DNA from 2 places in the Sphingomonas melonis DAPP-PG 224 genome. Region 1 is predicted to be linked to the other one. Evidence: riboswitches for the same ligand, from Rfam matches in the RefSeq annotation. Region 1 holds a riboswitch; the other holds the start of a gene.
What was found. A riboswitch is a leader RNA that binds a small molecule or an ion and turns the genes downstream of it on or off. The one in region 1 is predicted to bind glycine.
Positions count from the first base shown of each region.

Region 2: it holds a riboswitch for glycine, as region 1 does, so the genes downstream of both, gcvT (glycine cleavage system aminomethyltransferase GcvT) here and SPHME3_RS0119615 (L-serine ammonia-lyase) in region 1, are expected to answer to the same signal.

Region 1 covers NZ_KB900607.1:22,064-26,742, reverse strand. Annotated here, with positions in the region: gene SPHME3_RS0119625 (replication initiator protein A) at 1-804, opposite strand, end outside; gene SPHME3_RS21190 (hypothetical protein) at 1,148-1,543, shown strand; glycine riboswitch at 1,605-1,692, shown strand; gene SPHME3_RS0119615 (L-serine ammonia-lyase) at 1,815-3,230, shown strand; gene rfbB (dTDP-glucose 4,6-dehydratase) at 3,305-4,360, shown strand; gene rfbA (glucose-1-phosphate thymidylyltransferase RfbA) at 4,357-4,679, shown strand, end outside.
Region 2 covers NZ_KB900605.1:1,291,615-1,296,293, reverse strand. Annotated here, with positions in the region: gene gcvPB (aminomethyl-transferring glycine dehydrogenase subunit GcvPB) at 1-293, opposite strand, end outside; gene gcvPA (aminomethyl-transferring glycine dehydrogenase subunit GcvPA) at 290-1,648, opposite strand; gene gcvH (glycine cleavage system protein GcvH) at 1,792-2,163, opposite strand; gene gcvT (glycine cleavage system aminomethyltransferase GcvT) at 2,184-3,386, opposite strand; glycine riboswitch at 3,549-3,640, opposite strand; gene SPHME3_RS0106445 (hypothetical protein) at 3,891-4,490, opposite strand; gene ispH (4-hydroxy-3-methylbut-2-enyl diphosphate reductase) at 4,643-4,679, shown strand, end outside.

The DNA of each region.
Region 1 (4,679 bases):
CAGCTCCAGGTGATAATCGGGGATGCCGTCGGTCGAGACGATCTGCTTCAGCGCCGCCTTGAAGTTGGACAGCGGGTTCTGATAGCCGATCTGCAGGCGGAACGTGGCAAGGTCGAGGTCGAGCGCCCCCCCCTCCTCGCAGGTCGAGCGCGCAACCTCGTAGATGCGCCGCTCGATCGGTCCCAGCTGGAAATAGGCCGCGGCATAATCGAGCACATGGCGATCGAGCAGGATCGCACGATACAGCCAGTCGCACAGGCGCACCTTCACCGCCTTCAGCCGCCGCTCGCCGCTCTTGGTCTTGCTGTAGTGCAGTTTTGCTTCGGACAGCCACGAGAAGAACCCCTCCTCGCCCTCGCCACCCGCCTCGATATTGGTCTTAATCTGCGTGCCCTGCAGCCGCTCCAGCGCCTCGGACAGCCGGCCGTAGCTGCGCGCCGAATGATTGGAGCCCGTCGCCGAGAACAGGTCGTGCGCGGTGAAGACGAAATCCTGTTCGACCTGATCGCCCGCCTCCAGCTTCGCTGCCATCAGGCTGGCGATGTAGAGCACGATCTCCTTGTCGTAGATCGTCGCGACGCCGCTCGCCGAGGGGCGCACCTCGATCGAGACGGTCGCATGATCATAGGTCAGCGGCTTCATCCAGGCGTTCTTGGACAGCGCGAAGAACGGAAACGCCATCAGCGAGCGCTCGCCGCGGATCTCGCCATGCAGCGGGCTGTCAAGCGCGAACAGGTCGCGCTGCGGCAGCGTTCCGGAGGTAGCGGGCGAGCGGTTCGAAGCAGGGGTACGGGCCATGACCATTTCCTACTCGAAAGCACGAAGATTTGGACCCCCAAGCCGCTTTCACGAGGGAAAATAGGGCAAGCCATCCAACAATTCGTGCTTTCAAGTAGGAAATAGGGGTGCGCATTGCAGGCCATCTATAGCGTACCGACATATCGACGTGTCGACACGTCGAGCGGCTGCCGTACGGGGGATAGGTGATCGCTCTGGCAGCAGCCAGCCGATCTATCGAGGCTTCAACAATGTGGGGCGCTTCATCGGCGTAACAGGCTGCATGATCGTCTTACCCTGACACACGATCAATTGCCGCAGGCACATCACCACAAGGCACATGCTATCCTTCATCGTAAATTAGCTGTAAATGACGCCGATCGTCGGGGAGATAAGAACATGCCATATGATCTGTGGCACGGTGACCAACAGGCATCGGCTGGCGCGCAGGCCTTTGTATTCGATGGCTGGTCGCACGAACCGCTGGTCCTGCTTCAGGCACCAGAGGCCAAGGCTGCACCACAAAGTCAGGAACAAGCAGCGGTTGAGCACAAGGTCGCTCAATCCTTTACGTGATCCGCAGCGCCGCGAACGGCTGCTCCACACTTGGAATGCCATTCAGTCAATGAGTAAACACGACCGTATCCGTCGCGCAGGAGAGCTGCGTGCGCAAGGCTTGCCGCTGAAGGTCATCGCGACCCGGCTCGGCGTCAGCGAAGGCCAAGCCTCCAAACTGGCGAAAGCGGCAACCCAAGCCTCCACCTGATCGTCGGCAACCGTACCGCATCGCGCCCTTGACCCCTTCCCTGCCCCGGTCGATACCCGCGCCCGTCGACATGGGAGAGATCGGGCCTGCCCGGCGCCGAAGGAGCAACCGCCCCGGAAACTCTCAGGCAGAAGGACCATGGCGATAACGATAATATCTGGAGAGAGGTGAGGGGGGCATCCCCCGCATCCGCCGACGGGATAGCGATCTCAGGCACAAGCGACAGATGGGGCAGGCGCATGGCCGGGCATCACCGGCGAAGAGGACCTGTATGCCTGTCGACACATCTACATCTCTAGCCCTCGACCGCGGGCTGCACCGGCCGATCAGCGTCGCCGAGCTGTTCACGATCGGCATCGGTCCGTCGAGCTCGCACACCGTCGGGCCGATGCGCGCCGCGTTCGACTTCGCCCAGCGTGCGGTGGGGCGGGCAGGGGAGGGGGCCGCCCCGGTGCGCGTTACCTGCGATCTCTACGGCAGCCTTGCCCTGACGGGGCGCGGCCACGCGACCGACACCGCTGCGATCCTGGGGCTTGCCGGCTGGAAGCCCGAACGGCTCGATCCTGACGCAGCGCCCGGTATCCTCGTCGCGATCGCGGAAGAGGAACGCCTGCCGCTCGCCGGCACGCACGCCATCGCCTTTGCAGCGAGCGATGTCGTCTTCCATCCGCGCGCGTTCCTGCCCGAACATCCCAATGGCATGACCTTCACCGCGCGGCTTGCGGACGGCGCGACATATGCGGAAACCTATTTTTCGATCGGCGGGGGCGCGATCCTGCGCAAGGGGGCGCCCGTGGGCGCGAGCAACGTTGCCGTGCGCCACCCGTTCAGCTCGGGCGCCGACCTCCTCGCGATCAGCGAGGCAACCGGACTCGGCATCGCCGACATCGTCCGCGCCAACGAAACCGCCTGGCGCGAGAGCACCGAGACCGACGCCTTCCTCGACGCGGTGCGCGCCGCGATGCACGCCTGTATCGACCGCGGCATTGCGCAGGAGGGTGTGCTGCCCGGCGGCTTGAAGGTCCGGCGCCGCGCCCGCGCGATCGAACAGGGGCTGACCGGCTGCGTGCCCGGCAGCAATCCCGCCGAGGTCTTCGAATGGGTCAGCCTGTGGGCGCTTGCGGTCAACGAGGAGAATGCCGCGGGTGGCCGCGTCGTCACCGCGCCCACAAACGGCGCCGCGGGCGTGCTGCCCGCCGTGCTGCGCTTCTACGAGACGCTGGTGGCGTGCGACGAGGCGACGCGGCGGGACGGTGCTCGGACCTTCCTGCTCACCGCCGCGGCGATCGGCATGCTGTACAAGAAGCGCGCGTCGATCTCGGCGGCCGAGATGGGCTGCCAGGGCGAGGTCGGCGTCGCCTGCTCGATGGCCGCGGGCGGGCTTGCCGCAACACTCGGCGGCACCACCGCTCAAGTCGAGAATGCCGCGGAGATCGGCATGGAGCACAATCTCGGCCTCACCTGCGACCCGATCGGTGGCTTGGTGCAAATTCCCTGCATCGAGCGCAACACGATGGGCGCGGTGAAGGCGATCAACGCCGCCTATCTCGCGCTGCGCGGCGACGGCAGCCATGTCGTGAGCCTGGACGCGGTGATCGAGACGATGCGCCAGACGGGCGAGGACATGCGCTCGCAATATAAGGAAACGAGCCTGGGTGGGCTGGCCGTCAACGTGGTAGAATGTTGACGTGTCTACATGACAACACATAGACCATGGTGTCTGACAGCGATGGATTAACCTTCACACGCTAGGCTCGGTCCATGCGCATCTTCGTCACCGGCGGAGCCGGTTTCATCGGTTCGGCGCTCGTCCGCCACCTGATCCGCGAGACGGAGCATCAGGTGCTCGTCTATGACGCATTGACCTACGCGGGCACGCTGACCGCCTTGGCACCCATTGCCGACGATCCTCGCTACCGTTTCGTGCACGGCGACACCCGTGACGGCGTTGCCGTTGCAGCTGCGCTGCGGGATTTCCAGCCCGATGTCGTCACGCATCTCGCCGCGGAAAGCCATGTCGACCGCTCGATCGACGGGCCGGGCGCCTTCGTCGATACCAATGTCGTCGGCACCTTCACCATGCTGTCGGCGGTCCGCAGCTATTGGCAGGATCTCGCCCCCGAGCGCCGCGCGGCCTTCCGCTTCCACCATATCTCGACCGATGAGGTGTTCGGCAGCCTCGGGCCCACCGGCCTGTTCACCGAAGACACGCCCTACAACCCGCGCTCGCCCTATTCGGCGAGCAAGGCCGCATCGGATCACCTGGTCAGTGCCTGGGGCCATACCTACGGCCTGCCGGTGCTCGTCACCAATTGTTCGAACAATTACGGGCCCTATCACTTCCCCGAAAAGATGATCCCGCTGATGATCGTCAAGGCGCTCGCGGGCGAAGCGCTGCCCGTCTACGGCCGCGGCGAGAACGTGCGCGACTGGCTGTTCGTCGACGATCACGTCCGCGCATTGCAGGTGGTGTTCGAACGCGGGCAGCCCAGGCGGCGCTACAACATTGGCGGCAATGCCGAGCGCCGCAACATCGACGTGGTGGAGACGCTGTGCGCGGCGCTCGACCGCCTGCGTCCCCGTGCCGACGGCCGCCCTTATGCGCAGCAGATCGCCTTCGTCGCCGACCGGCCGGGCCACGACCTGCGCTATGCCATCGATGCCACGCGCATCCGCGACGAACTCGGCTGGACCCCCGTTCAGAGCTTCGAGAGCGGGCTGGACGCAACGGTGCGCTGGTATCTCAATCACGAGGCATGGTGGCGTCCGATCGTCGCCGATCAGGCCGCGGCCGTGCGGCGAGGGTTGGCGGCATGAAGGGCATCATTCTCGCCGGCGGCACGGGTACGCGGCTCCATCCGGCGACGCTCGTCGTCAACAAGCAGCTGCTGCCCGTCTACGACAAGCCGATGATCTATTATCCGCTGTCGGCGCTGATGCTCGCCGGCATCCGCGAGATCCTGATCATCTCCAGCCCCGAATACCTGCCCCATTACCGCACGTTGTTCGGCGACGGATCGGCGCTCGGCCTGTCGATCGCCTATGCCGAGCAACCGGCACCGGAGGGCCTGCCGCAGGCGTTCACGATCGGGCGGGGCTGGATTGCGGGTGAGGCGGTGACGCTGGTGCTCGGCGA
Region 2 (4,679 bases), on a different contig from region 1:
GGGAACAGCCCCAGGTCGATCGCGTAATTCTGCCGGCTGAGCCGCGTATAATGGCGGATCGTTTCCGGCTCGGCGAGGCCCGGCAGGCCGATCGGCTGCTTGCGCGTCAGGTCGCCCAACCGCGATCCCGCGACGTCGCCGTCCGGAAAGTCGACGCCGGTCGTCTCGGTCGAACCGATCTCGAAGATCAACGGCTCTTCCAGCATCAGCGCGCGATTACCGGTGAAGGTCTGGCCCGCCGCACCGTCACGTGCGGTCATCTCGGGGCGCCAGCCGCTCTGGTTGATGCTCATGCCAAAACCTCCTCGAGTGCGGCGGCAAGGGTTTCGACGTCCTCCGTGGTCGTCGTTTCGGTGACCGCGACGATCAGCCCGTTGGCGAGGGCATCCTCGCCCGGATACAGCCGGCCGAGCGACACGCCCGCCAGAATATCGCGATCCGCCAGCGTGCGGACGACGGGACGCGCTTCGTTGGGCAGCTTCAGCGTAAATTCGTTGAAGAAGCTCTGCGTCACCAGCTCGACGCCCGGCACCTTGCTCAGCCGATCTGCCGCACGGCACGCGCCGGCGTGGTTGATCGCGGCGAGCCGGCGCAGGCCAGCCTCACCGAGCAGCGTCATGTGGATCGAGAAGGCGAGCGCACACAGGCCCGAATTGGTGCAGATGTTGCTCGTCGCCTTTTCGCGACGGATATGCTGTTCGCGCGTCGACAGCGTCAGCACGAAGCCGCGCTTGCCGTCGGCGTCCACCGTCTCGCCGCAGAAGCGGCCCGGCATCTGGCGGATATACTTTTCCTTGCAACCCATCAGCCCGACGTACGGGCCACCGAACTGCAGGCCGACGCCCAGCGACTGGCCTTCGCCGACGACGATATCGGCGTCCATTTCGCCTGGGCTACGGATCGCGCCCATCGCCACCGGCTCGGTAACGACCGCGATCAGCAGCGCCTTGTTCTTGTGGCAGGCGTCGGCCAGCGGCGTCAGGTCGGCGATGCGGCCGAGGATGTCCGGATATTGCACGACGACGCACGACGTATCGCCGTCGATCTTTTCGATCAGCCGATCAATGTCCATCTCGCCGGTCAGCCAGGGCGTCGTCGTGTCCAGCGTATCACCGGTATATTTCGCCATCGTCTTGGCGACGCTGACATAATGCGGATGCAGGCCAGCCGACAGGATCGCCTTGCCGCGCTTGGTGATGCGCCGCGCCATGCCGATCGCTTCCCAGCATGCGGTCGAACCGTCGTACATCGACGCGTTCGCGACGTCGGTGCCGAGCAGGCGCGCGACCTGCGTCTGGAACTCGAACAGCATCTGCAGCGTGCCCTGTGCGATCTCGGGCTGATACGGCGTATAGGCGGTCAGGAACTCGCCGCGCTGGATCAGGTGATCGACCGTCGCGGGCACATGATGCCGATACGCGCCCGCACCGAGGAAGAAGGGCACTTCGCCCGCGACCGTGTTCGCCCGCGCGAGCTTGGCCATATGCCGCTCGACCGCGAGTTCGGTGGCGTGATTGGGCAGGCCATGGACGGGGCCGTCGAGCCGGGCAGCCTCGGGCACGTCGACGAACAGGTCGTCGATGCTGGCGGCGCCGATGACGGACAGCATCGCCTCACGGTCGGTTTGGGTAAGCGGCAGATAGCGCATCATAGGCTCCTCCCCTCCCGGGAAGGGAGGGGTCGGGGGTGGGTAGCGTCCTGGTGGTACGGCAAGGCTTGCCCGGCGCAGCGGCCGTACAGCAAGCACTCCACCCACCCCCAGCCCCTCCCTTCCCGGGAGGGGAGCAGGTCTTACAGCTTCGCGACGAACGCTTCGTAGGCGGTCTCGTCCATCAGCGTTTCCAGCTCGGACGGATCGCTCAGCGTGATCTTGAAGAACCAGCCCTCGCCCTCGGCGTCCGAGTTGACGAGGCTGGGATCGTCGGCAAGCTGGCTGTTGCCTTCCAGCACGTTGCCCGACACCGGCGAATAGACGTCCGACGCCGCCTTCACCGATTCGACCACCGCCGCCTCGTCGCCCTTCGACAGCGCCTTGCCGTCTTCGGGGACGTCGACGAACACGATGTCGCCCAGCTGGCTCTGCGCATATTCCGAGATGCCGACCGTGCCGATGTCACCATCGACATCGACCCATTCGTGATCTTCGGTGAAGTAACGGCTCATCTTGACTGGCTCCAGAAAGCCTACGCCTTGCGGACGTAGCGGTGGGGAACGAAAGGCATCGGGGTGACGATGCCCTCATGGATCTTGCCGCGCTGGACGAGGCGGACGGCGGTGCCGGCGCTCGCCAGATCGGCGGGGATATAGGCCATTGCGATCGGCGCGCCGACGCTGGGGGCAAAGCCGCCGCTGGTCACGCGGCCGATCACCGCGCCGTCCGCGTCGACGACGCTCGCGCCCTCGCGCACCGGCTGGCGCCCGGCAACCGACAGGCCCACGCGCTTCACCGCCGCGCCGCTCTCGCGCTCGGCGAGGATGCGGCCGGCACCGGCGAAGTCGGCCGCCTCGCGGCGGCGCTTCGACAGGGCGAAGCCCAGGTCCGCCATCACCGGCGTCGTTTCGGGATCGAGGTCGTGACCGTACAGCGGCAACCCGGCCTCGAGCCGCAGCGAATCGCGCGCGCCCAGGCCGATCGGCTTCACCTCGGGCTGCTCGCACAGCGCATCGGCGAAGGCTGCGGCTGCCTCGGCCGGGATCGAAATCTCGACGCCATCTTCCCCGGTATAGCCCGAGCGGCTGATCCACAGCGCATGGCCGTTCCATTCGAACGCACCCGCCGTCATGAACACGAGGCTCTCGACACCCGGCACCAGCCGCGCGACCGCTTCGACCGCCTTCGGCCCCTGCACCGCGAGCAGCGCCTGCTCGTCCATCAGGTTCAGCGTCACATCGTCGGGCAGCACGTCGAGCAGATAGGCGAGATCGTCATATTTGGTCGCGCCGTTGACGACGACATAATAGCTCGCCTCGCCGAACGGATGCGCGCCGTCTGCCGGCAGCGTCGTCACCATCAGATCGTCGAGGATGCCGCCCTCGTCGTTCAGCAGCAGCGAATAGCGGATCTTGGTCGGCGCCAGGCCGGCGATGTCGCCCGGCAGCACCGCTTCCAGCGCCTTCGCGATCGCCGCCGCATCCAGGCCGTCCCCGGTCAGCGTCACCTGCCCCATGTGGCTGACGTCGAACAGCCCGACCGAGTCGCGCACCCACAGATGCTCGGCCATGATGCCTTCATACTGGACGGGCATTTCGTAGCCGGCAAACGGCACCATGCGGCCGCCACGGGCGCGGTGCCAGGCGTCGAGCGGCAGGTGCAGGATGGCGGGTTCGTCGCCCTCGTCGATCCCATCGAGCGGGTCGGGCAGGGTTTCCGTCAACGTCTCGCTCATCAACCGTCTCCAGATCAAGGCCACGCGACCGGTCCCGCGGGGGCATACCCGCCGTCACGATCCGTCGAACCCCCTCTGTCACGGGAACCTGAGAGCTTTCGCCGGCACCGCCGGCTTACCCCTTCGGTGGCCCCTAGAAGGGGCGCTTTCCAGAGTATCGATAAGGCCTGCGCGGTCCGTTTGCCTGAGAGATTCCGGGGTGGTTGCTCCTTCGGCGGCCCCTTTCGTGAGGGGCTCTCTCCCGCGCATGCCCATGACGGTTCGCACCGCCATCGACAAGCGCCGCTCTGGCGAGCGAGGCCGGTTTAGTCAATTGAGAAAGCGGCCGATCGGGCCAAGTTGGGTAAACGAGACGACCGCCCCATCTCCCCCGTCACCCCGGACGTGTTCCGGGGTCCACCGGGCCGCGGGGGTAGCGCCTGTGCCTCCAGCCGTCCCCCTCGCCGCGGAGTGGAGCCCGGAACACGTCCGGGGTGACGACGGGAAGGCGGTGACCGACCGCCCTTACCGCTGCGCGTTATACTTCAGCTGGTCGTCGGTCAGCTGGAAGCCGACGAGCGCTTCGAACGTCGCGCGCAGCACGGCGCTCCGCACCTCGGGCTTGGTCAGCGGATCGACCGCGGCATCCTCGTCGCCGGCCTTGCGCTTCTTGGTCAGTTCCTCGCGCACCGACTCCGGCAGCGTCGCCGCGGCTCGGCCGATCGTGGTCGATGCCGTGCCGCTCGCCTGCGCGCGGGTCTGGCCGGCATCGAAATGCACCGTCACCGTTCCCTTGCGCTTCGCGGTCACCGCCGTGCCGCCGCGCACGATCGCGATATAATAGGGGAGCGTCACGTCGCGCGCCGCATCGGCGCGGTTGCGACGGGCGAGCACGTCGAAGGTGATCGTCGTCGTGATGTCGTCGCCCACGTCGGCGCAGGTGCCGCGGACGTGCGTCATGTTCGCGACCACGTCGATCGCATTCTCGTCGCGGCTGGTCGCCGGATCGAACAGCGTGATGTCGCCGGTGCCCGCCGCGACGCCCACCGTCGGGCAGGCCGAACGCACGGCGGTGATGCCGCCTTCCACGATCTCGCCCTTGCCCGCGCAACCGGACAGGATCAACGCGAGGGCGCAAAGGCCGATTGCCGGGGTTTTCACGAGGACGCGTACCTTTGTCGAACGAGCAGGACCAGCGCCGGCGCGGGGCCGGCGTTGCGGCGCGCACCATAGGAACCGCCTTTCGCGCGCGCAAGCAATCGCGTAAGCGGCAGGACATGGCCTCCATCTCCGCAGACGCCGCCGCCGGCACCT